DNA from 3 places in the Arsenophonus endosymbiont of Crataerina pallida genome. Region 2 is predicted to be linked to each of the others. Evidence: predicted binding sites of a transcription regulator. Region 2 holds the regulator's gene; each other region holds the start of a gene.
What was found. The regulator PhoB, encoded in region 2, activates phosphate uptake and scavenging genes when phosphate is short. The targets are predictions, from matches to a motif close to CTGTCATAAAACTGNCNNAT.

Region 1: glpT (glycerol-3-phosphate transporter) is a predicted target of PhoB. The motif match lies at 6,675-6,694, and genes of this name have one in related genera.
Region 3: pstS (phosphate ABC transporter substrate-binding protein PstS) is a predicted target of PhoB. The motif match lies at 2,611-2,630, and genes of this name have one in related genera.

Annotation. Positions count from the first base shown of each region.
Region 1 is NZ_OZ026540.1:3,287,831-3,295,963, reverse strand. It holds gene AACL31_RS17500 (succinate dehydrogenase/fumarate reductase iron-sulfur subunit) at 1-140, opposite strand, end outside; gene frdA (fumarate reductase (quinol) flavoprotein subunit) at 133-1,929, opposite strand; gene epmA (elongation factor P--(R)-beta-lysine ligase) at 2,871-3,851, shown strand; gene glpQ (glycerophosphodiester phosphodiesterase) at 3,912-4,988, opposite strand; gene glpT (glycerol-3-phosphate transporter) at 5,089-6,441, opposite strand; partial or broken gene AACL31_RS17475 (7-cyano-7-deazaguanine/7-aminomethyl-7-deazaguanine transporter) at 6,962-7,639, opposite strand; gene tusA (sulfurtransferase TusA) at 7,839-8,087, shown strand.
Region 2 is NZ_OZ026540.1:1,762,888-1,771,020, forward strand. It holds gene rdgC (recombination-associated protein RdgC) at 1-525, opposite strand, end outside; gene AACL31_RS09445 (porin) at 1,163-2,122, shown strand; gene AACL31_RS09450 (nitroreductase family protein) at 2,584-3,180, opposite strand; gene phoB (phosphate regulon transcriptional regulator PhoB) at 3,464-4,153, shown strand; partial or broken gene phoR (phosphate regulon sensor histidine kinase PhoR) at 4,179-5,483, shown strand; gene brnQ (branched-chain amino acid transport system II carrier protein) at 5,858-7,168, shown strand; partial or broken gene AACL31_RS09470 (ACP phosphodiesterase) at 7,230-7,843, opposite strand; gene queA (tRNA preQ1(34) S-adenosylmethionine ribosyltransferase-isomerase QueA) at 7,950-8,133, shown strand, end outside.
Region 3 is NZ_OZ026540.1:286,369-294,501, forward strand. It holds gene greB (transcription elongation factor GreB) at 1-292, shown strand, start outside; gene ompR (two-component system response regulator OmpR) at 433-1,152, shown strand; gene envZ (two-component system sensor histidine kinase EnvZ) at 1,149-2,504, shown strand; gene pstS (phosphate ABC transporter substrate-binding protein PstS) at 2,739-3,776, shown strand; gene pstC (phosphate ABC transporter permease PstC) at 3,873-4,829, shown strand; gene pstA (phosphate ABC transporter permease PstA) at 4,831-5,715, shown strand; gene pstB (phosphate ABC transporter ATP-binding protein PstB) at 5,754-6,530, shown strand; gene phoU (phosphate signaling complex protein PhoU) at 6,545-7,264, shown strand; gene AACL31_RS01690 (ABC transporter substrate-binding protein) at 7,429-8,133, shown strand, end outside.

The sequences.
Region 1 (8,133 bases), 1.5 Mb from region 2:
TGGTCTTTAACATAACCGAGAGCATCTAGTAAAGAGGTCTGTTCATCATAAGGTACTTCATAAGTAACAGAATAGGGGACATCGTCAGTTTCAGGATTATAGCGCATGATCTCCATTTTCAGTTTTTTCATCTTAGCCATTCACCTGCTCCTTCTTTGCTTGCTCTTGTGCTGTTGCTTCACCACCATAAACTCGCTTAGCTGGCGCTAATTTGGTAATTTTCACATCGCGATAAGCAATATTTGGGGCGCCTTGTGAGTTATAATAGGCAAGAGAATGTTTTAGAAAATTAACATCATCACGGACAGTACAACCCTCATCCAGACGCTGATGAGCACCACGCGATTCTTTGCGATAGAAAGCAGAATGAGCCATACATTCCGCTACATCTAGACTAAAGCCTAATTCGATAGTGTAGAGCAGTTGAGTATTAAAGACGCTGCTATGGTCTGTAATTTCAATATGTTTAAAGCGTTCTTTAAGTTCAGCTAGTTTATCCATGGTTTTTTGCATTAATTCAGGTGTACGATAGATGCCACAACCTTCCTCCATTGCTATCACCATTTCATCACGGATGTTAGCCCAATTCTCTTTACCTTTTTGGTTGATCAGTTTGGTTAAATTGGTTTCAACTTCAAGCGATTTTAATTCAATGGCGTTATTATTGGCTGGAGAGACTTCAGTGGCATATTTAGCCGCTTCAATGCCAGCTAATCGCTCAAAAACGACTAATTCTGCTAAAGAGTTAGAACCCAGGCGGTTTGCACCATGTAAGCCAACTGACGAACATTCGCCCACAGCAAACAGACCTTTAATTGATGTTTCACATTTCTGATCCGTTTCAATTCCCCCCATTGTATAATGTGCGGTTGGGCGAACAGGGATAGGATCAGTAACGGGATCGACGCCGACATAAGCTTTGGCTAATTCACAAATAAAGGGTAGGCGTTCATGTAGTTTCTCTGCGCCCAAATGGCGTAAGTCAAGATGCACGACATCACCGCGTGATGACTTTATTGTGCGGCCTGCATGCCACTCATGCCAAAAAGCTTGAGAAACCTTGTCTCGAGGGCCTAATTCCATATATTTATTTTCTGGTTTACCGAGAGGGGTTTCAGGCCCTAAACCATAATCTTGTAGATAACGATAGCCATCTTTGTTGATGAGGATCCCGCCTTCACCTCTACAACCTTCAGTCATAAGTATTCCAGAACCTGGCAAGCCAGTCGGATGGTATTGGACAAATTCCATATCACGTAATGGAATGCCATGCCGTAATGCAATACCCATACCGTCACCGGTAACAATTCCGCCGTTAGTATTATAACGGTAAACACGGCCGGCTCCACCGGTGACCATAATAACGGCTTTTGCGTTAATTTGAATATGAGTGCCCTCCATCATATGGATAGCGACTAGGCCATGTACTCTTCCTTCATCAACCAGAATGTCTAACACAAAATGTTCATCAAATCGCTGGATTTGTGGGTATTTGAGAGAGGTTTGAAATAGAGTATGCAACATATGGAAGCCTGTTTTATCAGCAGCAAACCAAGTGCGCTCGATTTTCATTCCTCCAAAGCGACGGACATTCACTGTACCATCTTTTTTACGACTCCATGGGCATCCCCATAATTCCAGTTGTGTCATTTCGGTTGGACAATGTTTCACAAAATATTCAACCACATCTTGTTCACATAACCAATCTCCCCCTGAAACCGTATCATTAAAGTGATAATCATAGGTATCATGGGATTGAGCAATTGCAGCTGCGCCACCTTCTGCAGCGACAGTATGACTGCGCATGGGATAGGCTTTTGAAACCAAAGCAATTTTTAGATTGGGGTTAGCTTCAGTAGCAGCAATTGCTGCCCTCAAACCAGCTCCACCAGCTCCTATTATGACTAAATCAGCATTAAAGGTTTGCACACTATGCTTCTCCATTACTAATTGAAAATAAACTTCATGTTGTTATGGCATTGTTATTTAATTATGATTAATAATTAACAATAAATTATTATTTAGCAATTTATAACAAATTGTTACCGACAGAGATTTGATTCAGGTACAAGTTTTCTAGGATTTTGCTTATAAAAAGTGAGAGTTAATAGACTTGTTTAAAAATTAGCTATTTTTGATCATAAAATGGGTATAATTAAGTTTATATGTTATCTTATTAACTTAGTGGATTTTGGGTTGGTTTTTATTTTTATTGTATTGATAATGATTTTTAAATAAATCTCAAATAATTACCAGCAGCAAATTTTTGTTGCCAATTTAATAAATAATATGATTTTTATTTAATAAAAATAGCGTAATTATATGCTTATTTATTGATATATAACATTATTCTATTTTGGTGTTTTTTTATATCAATAAAAATATATTCATTGATAATATTTTTATGAGCAATAAGGTAATTTTAGTCATATTTATAATAATTTTATAAAAATAAAAATATTATAAAAATAAAAATATTATAAATAAATGCAATTTTAATAAATAAAAATTTACACTAATCCATTAAAATGATTATTTTTATTAATTTTATAGCTGAAAATAACTTCCAAATGTTCTTAACATATTGATATTATTTGAATTTATTTTTTATGGTTTGATGATTTTGAGTTGAAATATTTTCTTTATTCAGCTAAATTGGAGATCATATAGAAAGTAGTTATATCAACTTATAACTAACGTTAATTATTTATTTCAACTAATTAATATTTTCAAGTTCTCTTACTATTTAACTAAGGGTTAGTTTATTTTTGTTAAAAAACAGAGTGATGAGATTAACGATATGAAAAATTTGTTTATTTGTTTACAGGCGAGTAAACTAGCGCGCTTTATTCTTTTTTGGAGTTTTTACAATGAGTGAGATAGTGAATTGGCAACCGAGCGCGTCTATCAATAACTTACTGAAAAGAGACAAAATTATTGCTGAAATCAGACGTTTTTTCATCGATCGAGGGGTAGTGGAAGTAGAGACGCCTATATTAAGCAAATTCACGGTAACAGATATTCATCTCTCACCGTTTGAAACCCAATTTGTTGCTCCGGTAATTGCTGACAGCACCAAATTGTATATGATAACCAGTCCTGAATATCATATGAAACGCTTGCTAGCGGCCGGCAGTGGGCCTATATATCAGATGATTAAAGCTTTTCGTAATGAAGAAGAGGGACGTTATCATAATCCAGAATTTACTATGCTTGAATGGTATCGGCCTCATTATGACATGTACCGACTTATTGATGAAGTAGATGATTTGTTGCAACAAATTTTGGACTGCCAACCCACTGAGCGGATATCATATCAACAGGCCTTTCAGCGTTATCTAAACATTGATCCATTAGCACTGGAGTCAGAAAAAAAACAATTACGTGATGCAGCAGTGAAGTTGGGTTTAAATAATGCCGAAACAGAAGAAGACAAAGATGTGTTATTACAATTTTTGTTTACTATGGGAGTTGAACCAAATTTAGGTAAAGATAAACCTACCGTTATCTATCATTTTCCTGCTTCACAGGCAGCATTAGCTGAAATTAGTAAAGAAGACCACCGAGTTGCTGAGCGTTTTGAAGTTTATTTTAAGGGTATTGAGTTGGCCAATGGTTTTCGTGAGTTGACTGATGCACAAGAACAGCGAGAACGTTTTGAGCATGATAATCAAATGCGCGAAAAAATGGGTTTACCAGAACAGCCTATTGATGAATGTCTGCTTGCTGCGCTAGATAAAGTCATACCTGATTGTTCAGGTGTTGCTTTAGGTATTGATCGTTTAGTCATGTTGGCGCTGAATGCAGAAAAAATCAGTGATGTTATCTCTTTTTCTATAGAGCGAGCTTAATTATCAGTAAACTAATAGTAATCAGCGGTAAATTATTACCGCTGAATTTATTGCTGGCTATTATTGATGTTGATGCTGTTTTTGCAAGAATTTTACCCCGAGATCAGGGAAATCGGTAAAGGCACCATCGACGTTAGCTTTGTTATAGATAATATCAAACAGCTGTTGACCGTTTTTCACGTAATTTGGTAGCTTATCAATCCGAATGGTATAAGGATGAACGACTAACTTATTTTTGTGCACATCTTTAACCATAGCAGTAAGTTTTATTTTACCAGGTTTGGAGCTTTCATTAATAAGCATGTGGTAATCTGGGCCAATGCCATCAGCATACTTAGCAACTTCTTTCATTGCTCCCGGTTTAAACATCCAATCATAGCTATAATTTGTCCATGTACCGTTAGGCTGCTCTTCATAAGTTTCATGCCAGTCAGTGTAAGCAATTAATTGAACCAGTTTTAAATCCATGCCTAATTTAGGTAAAAGTTCATTTTTAATGCGTTTTAATTCATTCGCATCAAAGCACTGAAGATAAACATTGTCGCTTTTCTTGCTGTAGCCATATTGCTTCAGAACTTCTAACACTCTGGTCGAAATATCCTTTCCTTCTTGTTTGTGAAACCAAGGTGCTTTAATTTCCGGGTAAATGCCGATATTTTTGCCAGTAGATTTATTCAAACCTTGGACAAATTCAATTTCTTCTTGAAAAGTATGAATATGGAAGCTGGATTTTCCCATCGGGAAACGATTAGGATAGGTTTGAACTTTTTTACCATCTTTAATTTCAAAGGCTTCAGTAAATTTGAGTGATCGAATTTCGGGTAAGGTAAAATCAATGGCATAGAAGCGACCATCTTTGCGAGCGCGGCCAGGGAAGCGATCCGCAACGTCTGTAACGCTATCTAGGTAATGATCATGTAATACAATCAGTTCATTATCTTTTGTCATTACCAGATCTTGTTCAAGGAAATCGGCACCTTGCGCATAAGCCATTGCTTTGGCGGGTAATGTATGTTCTGGTAGATAACTACTTGCCCCGCGGTGAGCAATAACGACTTTTGCGTTAGATTGTGCCATTGTTGACATTGACATAACTAATAACATACTAGCAACCAAGCTATTTAATTTTATATTCATTAGTATAATTCTCTTTATTATGAGCGGGGAAATCAGTGATAAAATGAGTTCCCCTTTTTGCCAAGCTTATTAATTAAAGATAACTGATTTATGACATAAATTAGCTATGTTGTTCTGCCATTTCGCGTTTATGCTTGCTTTCACTCAGCATCACGATAAATAATAAAATAACAGAAAGTAAACTACCGCCAATCATTACCATAAAGCCGCCATTCCAGCCAAAATAGTCAACGGTATAACCCACGATAGCACTTGCTGCTACCGAACCACCAAGGTAGCCAAATAAACCGGTAAAACCAGCAGCAGTACCTGCGGCTTTTTTGGGTGCTAATTCAAGCGCATGTAAACCGATCAACATAACAGGGCCATAAATTAAGAAGCCAATAATTAGCATGCAAGCCATATCAATATGAGGATTACCTGGCGGATTGAGCCAGAAGGCAATAGTTGCAATGGTGACTAATGCCATGAAAAATACGCCGGTGGCGCCACGGTTTCCTTTGAAAACTTTATCTGACATCCAACCGCAAAGTAGCGTGCCTGGAATACCTGCATATTCATATAAGAAATAAGCCCATGAGGATTTATCCATAGCAAAGTGTTTAACTTCACGTAAGTAAGTTGGTGACCAATCGAGTACACCATAACGTAATAAGTATACGAAAACGTTAGCAAAAGCGATCATCCAAAGTAGCTTATTAGGCAAAATATATTGCATAAAAATCTGCTTTGCAGTCAGCTCTTTTTCGTCTTTATCAGTATAATCAGGTGGGTAGTCATTTTTATATTCTTCAATCGGTGGTAAACCACAAGATTGTGGCGTATCACGCATTAAAGCAAAGGCAATCATAGCAACAAAAATGGCAGCAAAAGCAGGCATATATAGTGCTGCTTTCCAGTCGTGGAACCATGCCATGCCTAATATAAATAACAACGGCGGGATGCCACCACCAACATTATGCGCGCAGTTCCAAATTGAAACGATGCCACCCCGTTCTTTTTGTGACCACCAGTGAACCATTGTTCGGCCACAAGGAGGCCATCCCATACCTTGAAACCACCCGCATAGGAAGAGCAGCACAAACATAATCATAATGCTTGAGGTAGCCCAAGGCACAAAGCCCATAATCAGCATTACTGAGGCGGATAAAATTAGCCCGGCAGGTAAAAATACTCTCGGATTTGAACGATCAGAGACTGAGCCCATGATAAATTTTGAGATACCATACGCAATTGAGATACCTGATAAAGCAAAACCAAGATCACCTTTAGAAAAACCCTGCTCAATTAAATAGGGCATCGCTAATGCAAAATTCTTTCTAACGAGGTAGTAAGCGGCATAACCAAAAAAGATACCGAAGAAAATTTGCCAACGTAGGCGACGATAAAGCGGATCAATTTGATCTGCCGGAACTCTTTTATTATGTGGTGCTGGCTTAAAAATACTTAACATAATTCCCCTCCGATAGCATTTAAATTTTTGCTATCAAGTAATAAGCAATTGCTAAAACGAAAATGTGAGACGTTATTATTAGGTCTTTTTTCTTAATCGCGCGCTAAGATAACTCATTTTAATGCATATGTCTGCATACGAATGCGAAAATGTTATAAATTTGTGAGTAAACAGACAAAATATATATCGGCGATAGAAATAATTTTTTAATTATTCAAGTATAATTGTGAGCTTTGTCATAAATTTGTTAGTTCTGCTACAAAAAGTCACCATGAATGCTCGTTTTTGTTTCTTAATAAAGATTATTGATTAAGAGTGGCTTATATTGTGTTCGATGACTACTTATTAAGTCGCTATCAGACATTAGATTAAGGTCAACAATTCACCTATAACGGAATTATTGCTGCGCATTCTGTTGGTTACAAGGTATTCCACTGAGTGGATATCGTCACTTTCCACTCAATAGATGGTTTTGTCGCTAAACAGATATTCAATTAGGCAAATTTTGTCTTGATTCAACTTAATTATTATCTGCAGCTAGATAACCATTCTTTTGGTGTTGACCTTGGAAAAAGTAACTTAGAATGAAGTTCAACATCAATCCATAAGCAGGGAGGAAAAATAACATACAAATAAATAACTTAAAGCTATAATCGACTAAAGCAATTTCTACCCAATTGGCCGCCATAAAAGGATCAGTGCTGTGATAAAATGCAATGAAAAAGAAAGCAATCGTATCCAGTAGATTACCGAAAAACATTGCCGCAGTCGGCGCAATCCATCAACGACGATAATTACGTAATTTATTGAACACGAAAATATCCATAATCTGACCTAAAGCGTAAGCCATAAAGCTTGCTAGCGCAATACGGGCAACAAATAGATTAAATTCATTTAGTGTGATAAACCCTTGCCATTGTCCTTGGTAAAAAAGCGCCGAAAGAATGTAGGAGACAGAAAGAGCCGGCAGCATAGTTGCAGCAATAATCCGTCGAGCGAGAGGAGCACCATAAATACGTACAGTTAGATCCGTTGTTAAAAAAATAAAAGGGAAAGTGAATGCTCCCCATGTGGTATGAAAGCTAAAAATGGTAATTGGCAGTTGTACCAGATAATTACTGGAGGTAATAATCAATATATGAAAAAAGGAAAGCCAAATGAGTGCTTTGATACGCTGTTGTGACGTAAATTCGAACATATTATACCTTTTTGGTTAAATGGGGTGAGGGAACCCATGATAATTTAATTTACGCGGTGCATCATACGCCTGAGATAAGATAAAAGCAAAATGAATAATAAAGTTTTCTTATCTATTTTTATTTAATAAATGGCGGGAGAATTTATTTGATTTGTAATATAATTCCAACCTATTGAATAGGCTTTAAAACTAAATACCAATGCCAGATATTTTTACTAACCCTAACCGAACCCTTGATACACAAGGATTACGTTGTCCTGAGCCAATGATGATGATAAGAAAAATGGTTCGTCAGATGGTTGAAGATGAAACGTTATTAATTATTGCGGATGATCCGGCTACAATCCGTGATATTCCTGCTTTTTGCCGTTTTATGGAACATCAATTGCTTGCTGAAGAGATTCAGCAACCTCCCTACCGTTATTTGATCCGCAAGAAAGTTAATTAATACTAAAAGCGAAACGGTGTTAAACAAAAAGTATATTGAAAAAAGA
Region 2 (8,133 bases):
TAATGTCAGTTCGATCGGATTTTGATAACTTAAAGGAACAACTGGTAGCGAACCTAATGTTTTACGTAAAAAAGCCAGGTTATCTTCAGCACGCTTAGTACTGGCTGCATCTACGATAATCAGGTTATTGATTATATCTAACCAGATATAAGTATGACTGATTTTACTAAAAGCTCTGGGCAAAAGCGCATGAATTACTTCGTCTTTCAATGGATCTTTTTCGCTTTTTTTCAGTTTTCGCGCCTGAGCTGTTTCTAGTTTTTTAATTTTTGCTTGTAACTCTTGTTTGATAACTTGTACTGGCAACAGTTTTTCTTCTTTCTGTGCACAAAGTAGAATTTGATTATTAACCGAGTGTATTAGCGCTTCACTGTGAGGTCCCATCGGTGATGTCCAACCTATTTTCATCATATCTTGGCTTCCGCATGGGCTATAAGCCAGTGTGGCAAGTTGTTTTTCAAGCTTATCGACGGATAATGTAAATTCCCGATTTAAGCGGTAGATCATTAAATTTTTAAACCACATCTCAAGGCTTCCTCGCTATTCCATTTCAAAAAATCGTGGATATAATAACGGATCACACACTTCTACCCTAGTTTTCAATTGCAATTTTTATTGCTTAAGTCAATTTTAATGGGTTTTAACCATCTGGATATGTCACTCTTATCTTAAATAATAATGTATTTATAGTGATAAATTGATTTTAAAATTAAACTTTTGCAATATAAGGTAATATTTTTTTATCCATTATGATTAAAATAAACTTCTAACAATAAAAGGATAATTTTAATAATAAGAAAAAGAATAAAAACAATATCTTGTTTTACTGATTAAATTTAATAAATAGATTGATTAATTATAATATAAGCTTTTATACCAACAAATAGAATATAAATATAATGTTATTTTAAACATAAAAATAATTTTTTTATTGTATTATCACATTTGCTTTATTAGTAACTTGCTGATTTTATTTGTTAGTTTCTCATTTAACTAGTGGTGATATTTTAATAAACCCTTATTCTTTGTTTATTTTTCAAAATATTTTCTATTTATTATTTCAGTGTGAATTTTTAAATTACCTTAAAGCAAATGGATTAACTTTATTATTTGAAATGAGATTTTTAAATTATTTTATTAGCTTAAATTAATGGGTGTTCTTATGGTAAGAAAATTAAAACCCATCATAACATTTATTGTTACTTTCTCTTTAGCACAGATTACACAGGCAACAAGTATTTATGATGATCAATATACACGTTTTGATATTTATGGGCACATTAGATTAATAAATAGTTGGGATACTGAAAAGAATAAAACCATTATTGGTGATGATGGAAGCCGTATTGGTTTTTATGCCGAGCATAAGTTGCCTCATGAGGTTAAAGTATTTGGCAATATTGAATTAGGTTTAGATACGCAAAAATCGAATAGTAATAATCCCAACAGTCGGTTTGAGCTCTATAATCGCGTTGGATATATTGGTGTTTCCCATGCAGAATATGGTAAAGCACAATTTGGCCGTACTTATATGCCTATCGATTCCGTTGCAAAATCTAATTTAGGTTATAACAATACTGGAGTGCTTTATTTTGCTGATGTCCTTGGTCGTAATACCGGTATATCTTTCGGTTTTGTAGCGCAACAAAATGGTAATACCATCTATCGTGGTACTGGACAGGATAATTTTACCCTACGTTTACCTCATACAATTTTTTTAGAAACACCGGCATTTAAAGGCGTTACGCTAGCAGGTAGTTATTCTAGACCCGCAGAAGGCAGTGTTGAACGTGATTTCGGTGATATTATTCATGCATATTCATTGGGAATTTTTTATCAGAACGCTTTAGGTTTCGAACTGGCTACTGGTTGGGCAGAAGCGGTAGGTGAAAAAAACCGCAAGACAATATGTTTGCATTGGGTGTCAAATATGTTTTTCCTGATAAAACCGCTTCGATCGGAGTTGATTATGGTCGATTACAATCAACTAATGTTGTGGTTGCAGGACAAAAACTATCGCCAACTGCTGTTACCGGGGATTGGGCGGCTCCCCTTTATGGCATTACTGCAAAGTGGTACTGGCCTCAATCCGAGACAGGCTTATATGCTGGTTATGGACTAAGATCGGGCGATAAAAAAACCTTTGACTATACAAAGCAGACTTATACGTTAGGGATAGATAAAGACTTTGCAGTAATAAAAAGTTCGCAATTACTTTTATATATGGAGATGGCCTATAACCATGTTCATAATAAAAATCACGCTTACGAAAAAGATAATTGGCTTTTGGTTGAGACCGGTCTACGTTTCTTTTTCTAGTCAAATCGGTAAATATTTACCTTATTGGTCAAAGCGATTTAGTTTATTACATAAAAGTAAAAATTAATAACAACAGCCATTTTGGCTGTTATTTTTTATTTTCGATTCAATGACCAGAGTTAATATATTTGGCAAACTTTATCTTATTAATTGATATCTTATTATTATAAGAATGGCACTAAAAAAACATTTAGTTTTGTTACCCTAATGCCGTTTTGCTAATAGTTGTGACTATGGGCAAAATAAATTTTGCCGCAAATTGAGTTAATTTTTTCCAAAGACTTTGAAACGCACGTCATCGTCAATATATGTTTTTTCATTGGCTGGTTGTTTAATTGCACCAAAAACTAATTGAGCGCGTAATTTCCACGAGTTTGGGATATGCCAACTAGCATGCACTTTTTCATCAATTAATGGATTGTAGTGTTGCAGTGATGCACCCACTTTTTCTTGCGCCAGGCTAGTCCAAACCGCATATTGTGCCATACCACTACTCTGTTCTGACCAAACTGGAAAATTATCGGCATAAAGTGGAAATTTTTGCTGTAATTGTTCGATAACATTTTGTTCTTCAAAAAATAATACCGTACCTGCGCCGGCAGTAAAACTATCGATTTTTTTCTCTGTGGTGGTAAATATCTCTTTAGCCACAATTTCTTTTAGTGTTTCTTTGGTAATGTTATGCCACAGTTTTTTATGTTCATCACCAAATAGAATAACTACACGCGATGTTTGCGAATTAAATGAAGAGGGCGTTTCTTTAACCAATGTAATAAGTCTTTCTTCAGAGATAGGTAATGAATTATCTATATTATAAATAGTTCTTCTTTTTTTCATCATTTCAATAAATTTGTTTGGCATTATATACTCCTTATATTAATAAGGTCATAAATTAATTATGGGTAGATAGGTTATTGATAACTATAATCTGGTCGATAAAAAATCATAGATAAAAATTTTAACCATATCGTTCAAAAATTCAGTTATTAATTAATTTTGTGAATTAGATATCAAATCTCATATCTCATATTTAGCCTGAAAATTTGCAACTTGACGAAATTCGCCACAATATTTCATAAAATGGTCATAAATATGAAATAATGGCGCCTACTAATTTGATAATGAAATAATGATAGGATCAATCATGGTAAGACGTATTCTGGTCGTCGAAGATGAAACCGCGATCCGTGAGATGGTTTGCTTTGTATTAGAACAGAATGGATTCCAAACCATTGAGGCTGATGATTATGATTCAGCTATTGCGCAGCTCATAGAGCCTTATCCGGCACTCATCTTGCTAGATTGGATGATCCCGGGTGGTTCGGGTATCCAGCTTATTGCCCATATAAAGCGTGATCAACTGATCCGAAATATCCCGATTATGATGTTAACTGCAAGGGGAGAAGAAGAAGATCGGGTGCGAGGTTTAGAAATTGGGGCAGATGATTATCTGACAAAACCTTTTTCACCTAAAGAGCTGATTGCTAGAGTAAATGCAATTTTGCGTCGTGTTTCAGCTATGGTTAGCGACAATGTTATTGAAATGAAGGGATTGAAGCTAGATCCTACCTCTCATCGGGTAACGAGTGATACAACGTCGATAGAAATGGGGCCGACAGAATACAAATTACTGCATTTTTTTATGACCCATCCAGAACGAGTTTATAATCGTGAGCAATTATTAAATTATGTTTGGGGTGTGAATATTTATGTTGAGGATCGGACAGTAGATGTGCATATTCGTCGTTTACGTAAAGCACTTGCTGTGGGTGGTCATGATAAAATGATCCAGACAGTTCGAGGTACAGGCTATCGTTTCTCTGTCCGTTATTGATTGTTGGTTATAAGGAAAAGTCGGCGTGCTTGAACGTTTGTCGTGGAAAAAATTAGTGGTTGTTCTGATTTTATTCTGTTTACCGGCATGTGGATTATCACTTTTTATTGGTCATCTATCTTGGTTGCTCGTGATTTCACTATTAGCCGCTTTGTGTTGGCATAGTTATCATTTACTGAAATTATCTGATTGGCTTTGGCTTGAACGTCGTTTACTGCCACCAACTGGACAAGGTGTTTGGGAGCCGATTTTTTATGGTATTTATCAATTACAGCAACGCAATCGTAAACGTCGGCGTGAATTGGTACAGATTATTAGGCGATTTCGGAGTGGTGCAGAATCTTTGCCTGATGCCGTTATTATCATGACAGCAGAAGGTAATATTGTTTGGTGTAATCGTTTAGCTGAATATTTATTGGGGTTTCGTTGGCCGGAGGATAGTGGGCAATCTATTTTCAATTTACTCCGTTATCCTGATTTCAACCGTTATTTTATGTTAGCCGACTATTCTGTGCCGTTTACGATAGCATTAAATAACGGTGCGATGGTTGAATTTCAAATTATGTCTTATGTTGACGACCAATTATTAATGGTTGCAAAAGACATAACGGAAAAGGTGAAATTGGAAAAATTACGCGGCGAATTTTTTGCTAATGCTAATCATGAATTACGTACACCATTAACTGTTTTACAAGGTTATTTGGAAATCATGGATGAGCAAATCGATAGTCATTCGGCTAACAAAAAAGCTTTACACTCAATGCGTGAACAATTGGCACGCATGGATAGTTTAATTAATCAATTACTTCAGCTTTCCCGCATTGAAATAGCACCACATATTAATTTGAATGAGCAGATAAATATTCCGGCAATGCTAAATACAATAAAACAAGATGTAATAAATTTAAGTTTGGGAAAGCATGAAGTTATTTTTGATGTGGATAAAAAATTACAAGTTTATGGTAATGAAGAGCAACTGAGAAGCGCCATTTCAAATCTTATCTATAATGCGATTAACCATACACCGGTTGGAACATCTATTCATATTGGTTGGCAACAAATTAAACAGGGAGCACTTTTTTCTATTCGCGATAATGGTCCGGGAATTGCTTCAGTGCATTTGACTCGGTTAACCGAACGTTTTTATCGAGCAGATAAATCGCGTTCACGTCGAATGGGGGGGTAGCGGATTGGGATTGGTAATTGTCAAACATGCATTAATACACCACCATTCCCAATTAGATATTGAAAGTCAATTAGGTAAGGGGCGGTGTTTAGTTTTATTTTACCGTCTAGTTTAATTGTAACAACAAAAAATGGCCAAAATTAAATTTCATTTGCTGAATTTTAGTTAAACAGATTTAGCTAAATAATGCATTTGCATGAATAGATGTTAGTGTTGATTAAATTTTATGCAAATCATATAACGTATATTGAGTAAACACTAAAACCAATCACTAAATAAAAAATTTATTTCAGATGTTTATTCTGCTTTTTCGATTTACTATTGCCTTTTATCATTATAAAAGTTTTACTTGTAGCCTGTTATTGGCGGATTTTTCTGTTTTTACTAAATTTATCAGGTTAATTAAATATTCTTATTGATTAAAAATCAGCAGAGATCAGCGTCAATAAATAATAAGTGGTTTAGGTTTTGGTTCTACTTAAGCTGAATTATAAATAACAACAAATTAACAAATAATTATGGCATATCGTTTAACATCTCGAGATATTTTAGCGTTAGGGTTTATGACCTTTGCGTTATTTGTAGGGGCAGGAAATATTATTTTTCCTCCTATGGTTGGATTGCAAGCTGGTGAACAAGTATGGACAGCGGCAGCTGGATTTCTGCTAACAGGTGTCGGTTTGCCTGTTATTGTAGTTATTGCGCTAGCAAAAGTAGGTGGTGGCATCGAACAGCTTAGTGCTCCAATTGGTAAATGTGCGGGGTTATTGTTAGCTATTGTCGCCTATTTATCTGTTGGGCCATTATTTGCCACACCTCGTACGGCAACAGTTTCTTATGAAGTCGGAATTGCCCCACTAGTAGGCGGTGTTTCATCAATTTCATTGTTTATCTATAGCCTAGTTTATTTTGCTGTGGTGATAGCTATTTCACTCTATCCAGGACGACTACTCGATAGCGTAGGGCATATCTTAGCGCCAATAAAAATGCTTGCATTGGCTATTTTGGGCATTGCTGCGGTACTTTGGCCGGCAGGTGAACCCATTATATCAACGCCATCATATACTGAAATGGCATTTTCTAATGGTTTTATTAATGGTTATCTGACAATGGATACCTTGGGTGCGATGGTGTTTGGCATTGTTATTGTTAATGCTGCCCGTTCACGTGGTGTCGAAAATTCTGCTCTTTTAACCCGTTATACCATGTGGGCTGGATTAATTGCCGGCGTGTTATTAACATTGGTTTATGTTTCACTGTTTAAACTGGGTGAGAATAGTGGCACCTTATTACCTAATGCCAGCAATGGTGCTGATATTTTGCATGCCTATGTGCAACATACTTTTGGTAATTTTGGTAGCTTTTTCTTAGCGATACTCATTTTTGTTGCTTGTCTGGTAACTGCGGTTGGACTCACTTGCGCTTGCGCGGAATTTTTTGCGCTTTATGTGCCGATTTCTTATCGTAAATTAGTCTGGATACTTGGCATCTTTTCTATGGTGATCTCGAATTTAGGATTGAGTAAACTGATTGAATTTTCTATTCCTGTATTAATCGCGATTTATCCACCATGTATTATATTGATTTTAATGAGTTTTACCTTGAAATGGTGGAAGTGCCCATCCAGGGTGGTTGCGCCAACTATGCTGACCAGTCTAATCTTTGGCTTATTAGGTGCGATGAAATCTTCTGAGCTTTTGCAAGCATTTATTCCTGATGTTGCGAAGAAATTACCACTTTATGTTCATGATTTAGCCTGGTTGGTACCTTCATTAATCGTTTTAGTGATTTTTGCACTCTATGATCGTATTAGCACTAAACAACACTGATATAAAGCGAGCTACCTAAAGAGTGTTATTTAATCGGTAATAAACCCTAGCCTCTAATCAGCTAGGGTTTATTTGTTTTCATTAATGGCGCTCTTTTTTCTGATAGAGTTTCGGCAAAAGCGATCATTGCTGGATAAAGTTGCCAAAAAAAGCAGAAAAATCGTGGTAATGCAGAATAAAATCATCAAAGGAGCCGATTAAATTAGCCAGTTTAGGACGCCTGCGCGCCATGCTGTTTAATACATTATTAATATATTCAGGTTCTGCATAATGGATCAGCCAGTTTTGTGACCATAAATACTCATTTAATTCTTGAAATTTTTCTGGGGTATAATATAGGTTTGGTTCAATTTGCTGGCGAGCATAATGAACAAATTGGGGTAGAGTCTGTTTTGCTTCGATTTGATCCCAATATAAAGCGAGAAAATGATCCCAAACTAAATCGAGAGTGATCGCTGCGACTCGGCGGTATGGCGGTCGAAAAAGTTGCTTGGCATTAATCACAATGGGGTGCTGGTCGGTGAATTTATCTACCTGACGATGCATTCTGATCCCGGCCACAACATCTGGTGAATATAAGCCTTCAGGATCACCGCGAACGAAATCCGCCATTAAATTTCCTAATAAGGAACTTTGTGCTCGTTGAGCTAAATGTAAGTGTGCAAGAAAATTCATAGTGTCATTATAAGTGAATTTTTAATTTTCGTGATGCTTATTTGTTGCACTGTTTTTATCGCCGCACTAGACTAGTGCGCTTGTTTTGATCAAATAGTGTAAAGAAATGCGTGTCTCTGATTTTGCTTTTAAATTACCTGATGAGTTAATAGCCCATTATCCCTTAGCCAAACGTAGTCATTGCCGGCTACTTTCTTTGAACGGTTCAACAGGTGAACTGGCACATGGTATATTTACTGATATTGTTGATAAATTAGAATCAGGTGATTTGCTGGTTTTCAATAATACTC
Region 3 (8,133 bases), 1.5 Mb from region 2:
TTTATCTAAACGTCTTGAAGTATTGAAAATAGTTGATCCCGATCCTCGGCAGGAAGGTAGAGTTTATTTTGGGGCTTGGGTAAAACTACAAGATGAAAATGGTGGTATTAAAGTTTTTCGTTTAGTTGGACCAGATGAATTTAATCCGGCTAAAAAATGGATTTCTATTAATTCACCAGTGGCAAGGGAATTATTAGGTAAACAAATTGATGATGAAGTTACGGTGAATACGCCAAATGGTATTATTACTTATTGGATATTGGAAATTAATTATCAAGGAATTGAGTTGTAAATGATATAAAATTAAAAAAATCAATAAAATGTAAATATTAATCTAAAAAAGCCTAATAGGAATTAGTTATATTATTATTGTCTTATTTGTTATTAAGACACTATATATAGGGATCTTAAAAATATTTGTGGAGTCAAAAAATGCAAGAAAATTATAAAATTCTTGTTGTGGATGATGATATGCGTTTGCGCTCTTTACTGGAGCGTTATTTAACTGAACAGGGTTTTCAAGTTCGTAGTACCGCCAATGCGGAGCAAATGGATCGTATTTTGACGCGTGAATCTATTCATTTGATTGTACTGGATTTGATGTTACCTGGTGAAGATGGCTTATCTATTTGCCGTCGTTTAAGGAGTCAAAATAATCCTATCCCAATTATTATGGTAACAGCAAAAGGTGAAGAAGTAGATCGGATTGTTGGATTAGAAATTGGGGCGGATGATTATATACCTAAACCATTTAATCCTAGAGAGTTATTGGCTCGTATTCGCGCCGTATTACGACGTCAGGTAAATGAGCTGCCGGGTGCGCCGGCACAGGACGAGGCGGTGATTCGGTTTGGTAAATTCAAATTAAACCTAGGAACAAGGGAAATGTTTCAAGATGATGAGTCTATGCCATTAACCAGCGGTGAGTTTGCGGTTTTAAAAGTGCTGGTCTCATATCCACGTGAGCCTCTATCTCGTGATAAATTGATGAGTCTTGCTCGAGGGCGTGAATATAGTGTGATGGAGCGTTCGATAGACGTGCAGATTTCACGTCTTCGTCGAATGATTGAGGATGATCCTACTCATCCACGTTATATTCAAACGGTTTGGGGGTTGGGTTATGTATTTGTACCAGATGGTAGTAAAGCATGAAACGATTGCGTTTTTCCAGACGTAACACGTTTTCTCGTTCATTATTTGTTATTGTTACTTTACTGTTTGCTAGTTTAGTCACCAGCTATTTAGTTGTGCTTAATTTTGTTGTAATGCCGAGTCTTCAGCAGCTTAATAAAGCCTTAGCCTATGAAGTGCATACGTTATTAACAGAGAAAATTGAATTGCAAGATGGAAATGCAATTTTAATGCCGCCATCATTTAAGAAGAAAATCTATAAAGAACTGGGTATTAATTTTTATACCGAGTCGCGTGCTATGGCAAAAGGCTTACGTTGGGCAAGACATTATGAGGAATTAAGCCAGCAGATGGCGGAATATATGGGTGGCAAGGCGGATGTTCGTCTTGAAATTGCCAAAGAGCATCCTTTTTTATGGTTAAACTCTTATCTTGCCCCAAATGTTTGGATACGACTGCCTTTAACTGAAATAGGACAGAATCAGTTCGCCGTTGTATTTCGTTATACATTGGCTATTTTTTTAACCATTTTTGCTGTTACATGGCTTTATATTCGTTATCAGAGTAGACCATTATTTGTATTAGAAAGCTATGCCAAGCAAATGGGAAAAGGTGTCATGGTTCCAGCAATCAAGGAAGAAGGTTCATTAGAAATACGTTATGTCATCCGCGCTTTTAATCGTATGTCGTCAGGAATAAAAATGCTGGAAAATGATAGAACGATATTAATGGCAGGCGTGAGTCATGATTTGAGAACTCCGTTAACCCGGATCCGTTTAGCAACAGAAATGATGAATGAAAAGGATCAATATCTAGCAGAATCAATTAACAAAGATATTGAAGAGTGTAATGCCATCATTGGGCAGTTCATGGACTATATATGTACAGGCAGGGAAATGAACATGGAGTTTTGTGACTTGAACAAAGTCCTACTTGAAGCTGTTAATGCTGAGAGTAGTTTCCTGTCTAATATTGAGACGCAGATTAGTTCATCACCTATCATTATTAATGCTAATGTAATTGCCATAAAACGAGCAGTAACCAATATGCTGGTTAACGCCCTCCGCTATGGAAATGGTTGGGTAAAAGTCAGTAGTGGTGTGATAAAAGATCATGCCTGGTTTCAGGTTGAGGATGATGGAGCAGGAATTAAAAAAGAAAGTATTCAACATCTTTTTCAACCTTTTGTGCAAGGTGAAAGGGCAAGAAGTAATGGTGGTACAGGACTAGGATTAGCAATTATTCGCCGAATTATTGATGCTCATGATGGTGAAATTATTATAGATAAAAGTAAACGGGGAGGGTTATCTATACGGGCAACTTTACCATTATGGAAAAATAAAAATCTATATTTTTATTTAGCCGTAATTTAACGGAAATTTTATTATATTTTATGAAATCATATAATTCTTTGATTTTGAAAATTTATTATATCGATATATAAGGCTCTATTTTTAAATAAATTGATTATTTATTTAACAGTCATAAAACTGTCATAAATAATACATCTTTCTGTCATCTAACTAACCTATTTTTTCCTCGTATTTTTTAACTCGCTACAATTAACAGAGTAATTTGTTTCTCTTTCATCTCAAATAGGAGAGATTATGAAATTGATGCGTTCTATCATCGTTAATATCATAGCCATGTTTTCTTTGACCGCCATGTCAGCTTTTGCGGCAACAAGCCTTACTGGCGCTGGTGCCACATTTCCCGCGCCAGTTTATGCAAAATGGGCAGATAGTTACCAAAAACAGACCGGCGATCAGATTAACTACCAGGGGATTGGTTCATCCGGTGGGGTAAAACAGATTATAGCTAAAACGGTCGATTTCGGTGCTTCAGATGCGCCTTTAAGTGATGAAAAACTCAATCGAGAAGGACTCATTCAATTTCCAACTGTGATTGGTGGTGTTGTTCCAACAATCAATATTTCAGGTATTCAATCTGGGCAATTGATATTAGATGGCAAAACATTGGCTAACATTTATTTAGGTAACATTAAAAAATGGAATGACCCAAAAATTGTTGAATTAAATCCAGGTTTAGCATTGCCAGCACAAAATATTACCGTTGTTCGCCGTGCTGATGGTTCAGGAACGACTTTTGTTTTTACCAGTTATCTGGCTAAGGTGAATGCTGATTGGAAAAGTAAGATTGGCACGGGTTCTACGGTTAGATGGCCAACTGGCATTGCTGGAAAAGGTAATGAAGGCGTTGCTGCATTTGTTCAGCGTCTGCCTGGTGCTATTGGCTATGTAGAATATGCTTACGCTAAACAGAACAAATTAGCTTATACCAAATTAATTTCTGCCGATGGAGAAGCGGTGTCGCCAACAGCCAGTAGTTTTAGTGCCGCTGCTAAAAAAGCTGATTGGACTAAAACCTTTGCACAAGATCTGACTAATCAGGTAGGCCAAAATGTCTGGCCAATTACTTCTGCTACTTTTATTTTATTACATAAAGAACAAAAAAATATTGAGAAGGCGAAAGCAATATTAACCTTCTTTGACTGGGCATACGATAAAGGCGCTGAACAGGCTAAGGCTTTGGATTATGCTACCTTGCCGAACGAAGTTGTGGCCCATATTAGGGCGGCATGGAAAAGTAATATAAAAGACGCTAATGGTAATTCTGTATATTGAATTGAGCGTGGCATCAGCTGATAGCAAAAATCGCGCTCTATTATAAATGAACGATTATCCCCTTGTTATATAAGGGGATTAAAATGAGAAAAAACAATGGCTGAGAAGTTAACGACATATAAAGCACCGGGAAAAAAAGGTGATATTATTTTTGGTGCTCTCGTTAAACTAGCTGCACTAATTACACTGTTAATGTTAAGTGGAATTATTATTTCTTTGATTATTGCATCGTGGCCAAGTATTGAAAAATTTGGCTTTTCTTTTCTTTGGTCAAAGGATTGGGATGTTCCTGCCCAGGAATTTGGTGCGCTAGTGACCATTTATGGCACGGTAGTAACGTCGTTAATTGCATTGATCATTGCAGTGCCTGTCAGTTTTGGCATTGCTTTATTCTTAACAGAATTATCACCAAATTGGTTAAAGCGACCGTTAGGTATTGCGATTGAATTATTGGCGGCCATACCGAGTATTGTTTATGGCATGTGGGGATTGTTTGTTTTTGCGCCACTATTTGCCACTTATTTTCAAGAGCCGATTGGTAACGTTTTGGCAGGTATACCAATTATTGGTGAATTATTTTCAGGCCCGGCTTTAGGTATCGGCATCTTAGCTGCTGGCGTGATCCTGGCAATTATGATTATTCCTTATATTGCTTCAGTGATGCGGGATGTTTTTGAGCAGACCCCAGTTATGATGAAAGAATCTGCTTATGGTATTGGCTGCACGACTTGGGAAGTTATCTGGCATATCGTATTGCCCTATACGCGTAATGGTGTGATCGGCGGTGTGATGTTAGGGTTAGGGCGAGCTTTAGGGGAAACAATGGCAGTCACTTTCATTATTGGTAATACTTATCAGCTAGATAGCTTTTCACTTTTCATGCCAGGAAATAGTATTACCTCTGCGTTGGCAAATGAGTTTGCTGAAGCGGAAAGTGGATTACATACCGCTGCATTAATGGAGTTAGGCTTAATTTTATTTGTTATTATTTTTATCGTGCTTGCGTTTTCTAAATTGATGATTATGCGTTTAGCCAAAAATGAAGGGCGCTAACATGGTGACGGCAGATACAACAAAAACTATTAATATTAAACAACGTCAACGTCGTCAGGCATGGCGGAGACAAAAAAATCGGATTGCACTGTTGCTCTCGATGATCACCATGGCATTTGGTCTGTTTTGGTTAATTTGGATCTTATTTACAACGTTAACCAAAGGGGTTGAAGGCATGTCCTGGAGTTTATTTACTGAAATGACGCCACCACCAAATTCTACCGGTGGTGGATTAGCCAATGCGATTGTAGGTAGTGGTTTGCTGGTTTTGTGGGCTACGGTGTTAGGCACACCCCTTGGCATTATGGCGGGTATTTATTTGGCCGAATATGGACGTCGTTCTTGGCTGGCAGAAATAATTCGTTTTATTAATGATATTTTGCTGTCTGCGCCATCAATTGTGGTTGGATTATTCGTTTATATGATTATCGTTGCCAGAATGCAGCATTTTTCTGGTTGGGCAGGTGTTATTGCTCTGGCCTTGTTACAGATCCCGATTGTTATTCGAACAACGGAAAATATGCTAAAACTGGTGCTAGATAATTTACGTGAGGCAGCTTATGCTTTAGGTGCACCAAAATGGAAAATGATTTTATCAATTACCTTAAAAGCGTCTGTTTCAGGGATTATTACCGGAGTATTACTCGCCATTGCGAGAATTGCTGGTGAGACTGCGCCTTTGTTGTTTACTTCACTTTCCAATCAGTTCTGGAGTACAGATCTCAGTGAACCGATTGCTAATCTTCCAGTAACCATATTTAAATTTGCGATGAGTCCATTCTCAGAATGGCAGCAATTAGCTTGGGCAGGTGTTTTATTGATTACTTTATGTGTTTTGTTAATCAATATCTTAGCGCGTGTATTATTTGCCAAGAAAAAATATTAGTTCTTTAGTAACAGATGACAAACTTAAGAGACAAATTGATGATTAAAGTTAATGACATGGCAGAAGGTAAAATTCAAGTTCGTGACTTGAATTTCTACTATGGCAAATTCCATGCGCTAAAAAACATTTCATTAAATATTGCAGAGAATAAGGTAACGGCTTTTATTGGTCCTTCAGGCTGTGGTAAATCTACCCTGTTACGTACATTTAATAAGATGTTTGAGCTTTATACTGAGCAGTATGCTGAAGGTAAAATTTTGTTGGATGGCACTAATATTTTGACCGATGAACAAGATATTGCGTTATTGCGCGCCAGAGTAGGTATGGTTTTTCAAAAACCAACACCATTTCCGATGTCAATCTATGACAATATTGCTTTTGGGGTGCGTTTATTTGAAAAACTTTCTCGCGCTGAAATGGATGAACGTGTTCAATGGGCGTTAACTAAAGCTGCCCTTTGGGATGAAACGAAAGATAAACTTTTGCATAGTGGCTATAGTTTATCAGGCGGTCAGCAGCAACGGTTGTGCATTGCTCGTGGTATCGCGATCCGGCCAGAAATATTACTATTAGATGAGCCTTGTTCAGCACTTGACCCTATCTCAACAGGACGTATTGAAGAGTTGATAAGTGAACTGAAATTGGAATATACCGTGGTAATGGTCACACATAATATGCAGCAAGCCGCACGTTGCTCCGACTACACAGCATTTATGTATTTAGGTGAGCTGATTGAATTTAATGATACAGATACTTTGTTTACCACACCTACAGTAAAACAGACTGAGGATTATATTACTGGCCGCTACGGTTAATATAGGGTATTACCATGGATAATCTAAATTACAACAAACATATTTCTGGCCAGTTTAATGCTGAGTTGGAGCATATTCGCACTGAATTAATGAAAATGGGTGGGTTGGTAGAAGAACAACTTAAAAATGCCATTGAAGCTTTACATAACCGAGATCAGAATTTGGCAAAAAAAGTGATAGAGGATGATCAAAAAGTCAATATGATGGAAGTGGCGATTGATGAGGCTTGTGCGCGCATTATTGCTAAGCGGCAACCGACTGCAAGTGATTTACGTTTAATTATGGCGATTTCAAAAACCATTGCTGAGCTTGAACGTATTGGTGATGTGGCTGATAAGATTTGTGAGGTTGCGTTGGAAAAGTTTTCTGAGCAACATCAATCGTTACTTGTTAGTCTGGAAGCTTTAGGCGGGCATACTATTCAAATGTTACATAATGTGTTGGATGCATTTGCCCGTATGGATCTGGATGCGGCAATTGGCGTTTATCTGGAAGATAAAAAGGTTGATGAAGAGTATGAAGGTATTGTTCGCCAACTGATGACTTATATGATGGAAGATCCTCGCACTATTCCTAGTGTATTAACAGCGTTGTTTTGTGCGCGCTCTATTGAGCGAATAGGTGATCGTTGCCAAAACATTTGTGAATTTATTTTCTATTATTTAAAAGGGCAAGATTTCCGTCATTTAGGTGGGGATTTTGTAGAAAAAATGCTAACTAAGGGTGGTCATTAACACGCTTTTCAGCGATCATCGAATGTTTATTTTTTAGCTCATGGTTATTCCTTTTTGGAATAACCATAGATTTTTATATTATTTCATGTTCTAACTGTGAATTGATAATTTGACTCGAATAAACATAAATATACAAAAAATTGACAGTAAAAGGTAATAGTGAAATGAAATTCAATCTTATTGCAACTGTATTATCTGTCACATTAGCCTTGGTTACTGGGTTGGCAAAAGCAGATAAATTGGAAAGTATCAAAAAAGCCGGTGTGATCCGTATTGCTGTTTTTGATAGTAATCCTCCTTTTGGTTTTATTGATGCTAAAACTAAAAAATTGGTGGGTTATGATATTGATATTGCAGAAGCGATTGCTAAAGATTTTGGTGTTAAATTAGTATTGCGTCCAACTAATCCAGCGAATCGAATACCGCTATTGACAGCGGGTAAAGTGGATCTGATTGGGGCTAATTTTACCATCACCAACGAACGTGCTAAACAAGTTGAGTTTTCAATTCCTGATTTTGCTACTGGGCAGAAATTTATCGCACGTATTGGGGTATTAAAAACGGCTGATGATATTATTTCTTTGCGTATCGGTGCAGATAAAGGAACCGTGCAGGAAATTACTCTACGTGAACGCTATCCTAATACTAAAGTAATATCTTACGATGACACCCCGCTTGCTTTTGCTGCATTACAAAATGGCAATGTACAAGCTATTACGCAAGATGATGCCAAACTGATTGGTTTATTGGGGAACTTACCGGTAAAAATTAAAGCAGATTATGAGATCTCACCTTTTAGTCTTACACGTGAATATCAGGCATTAGCAGCAGCTAAAGGTGAAACGAATTTGATTAAAGCAGTAAATAAT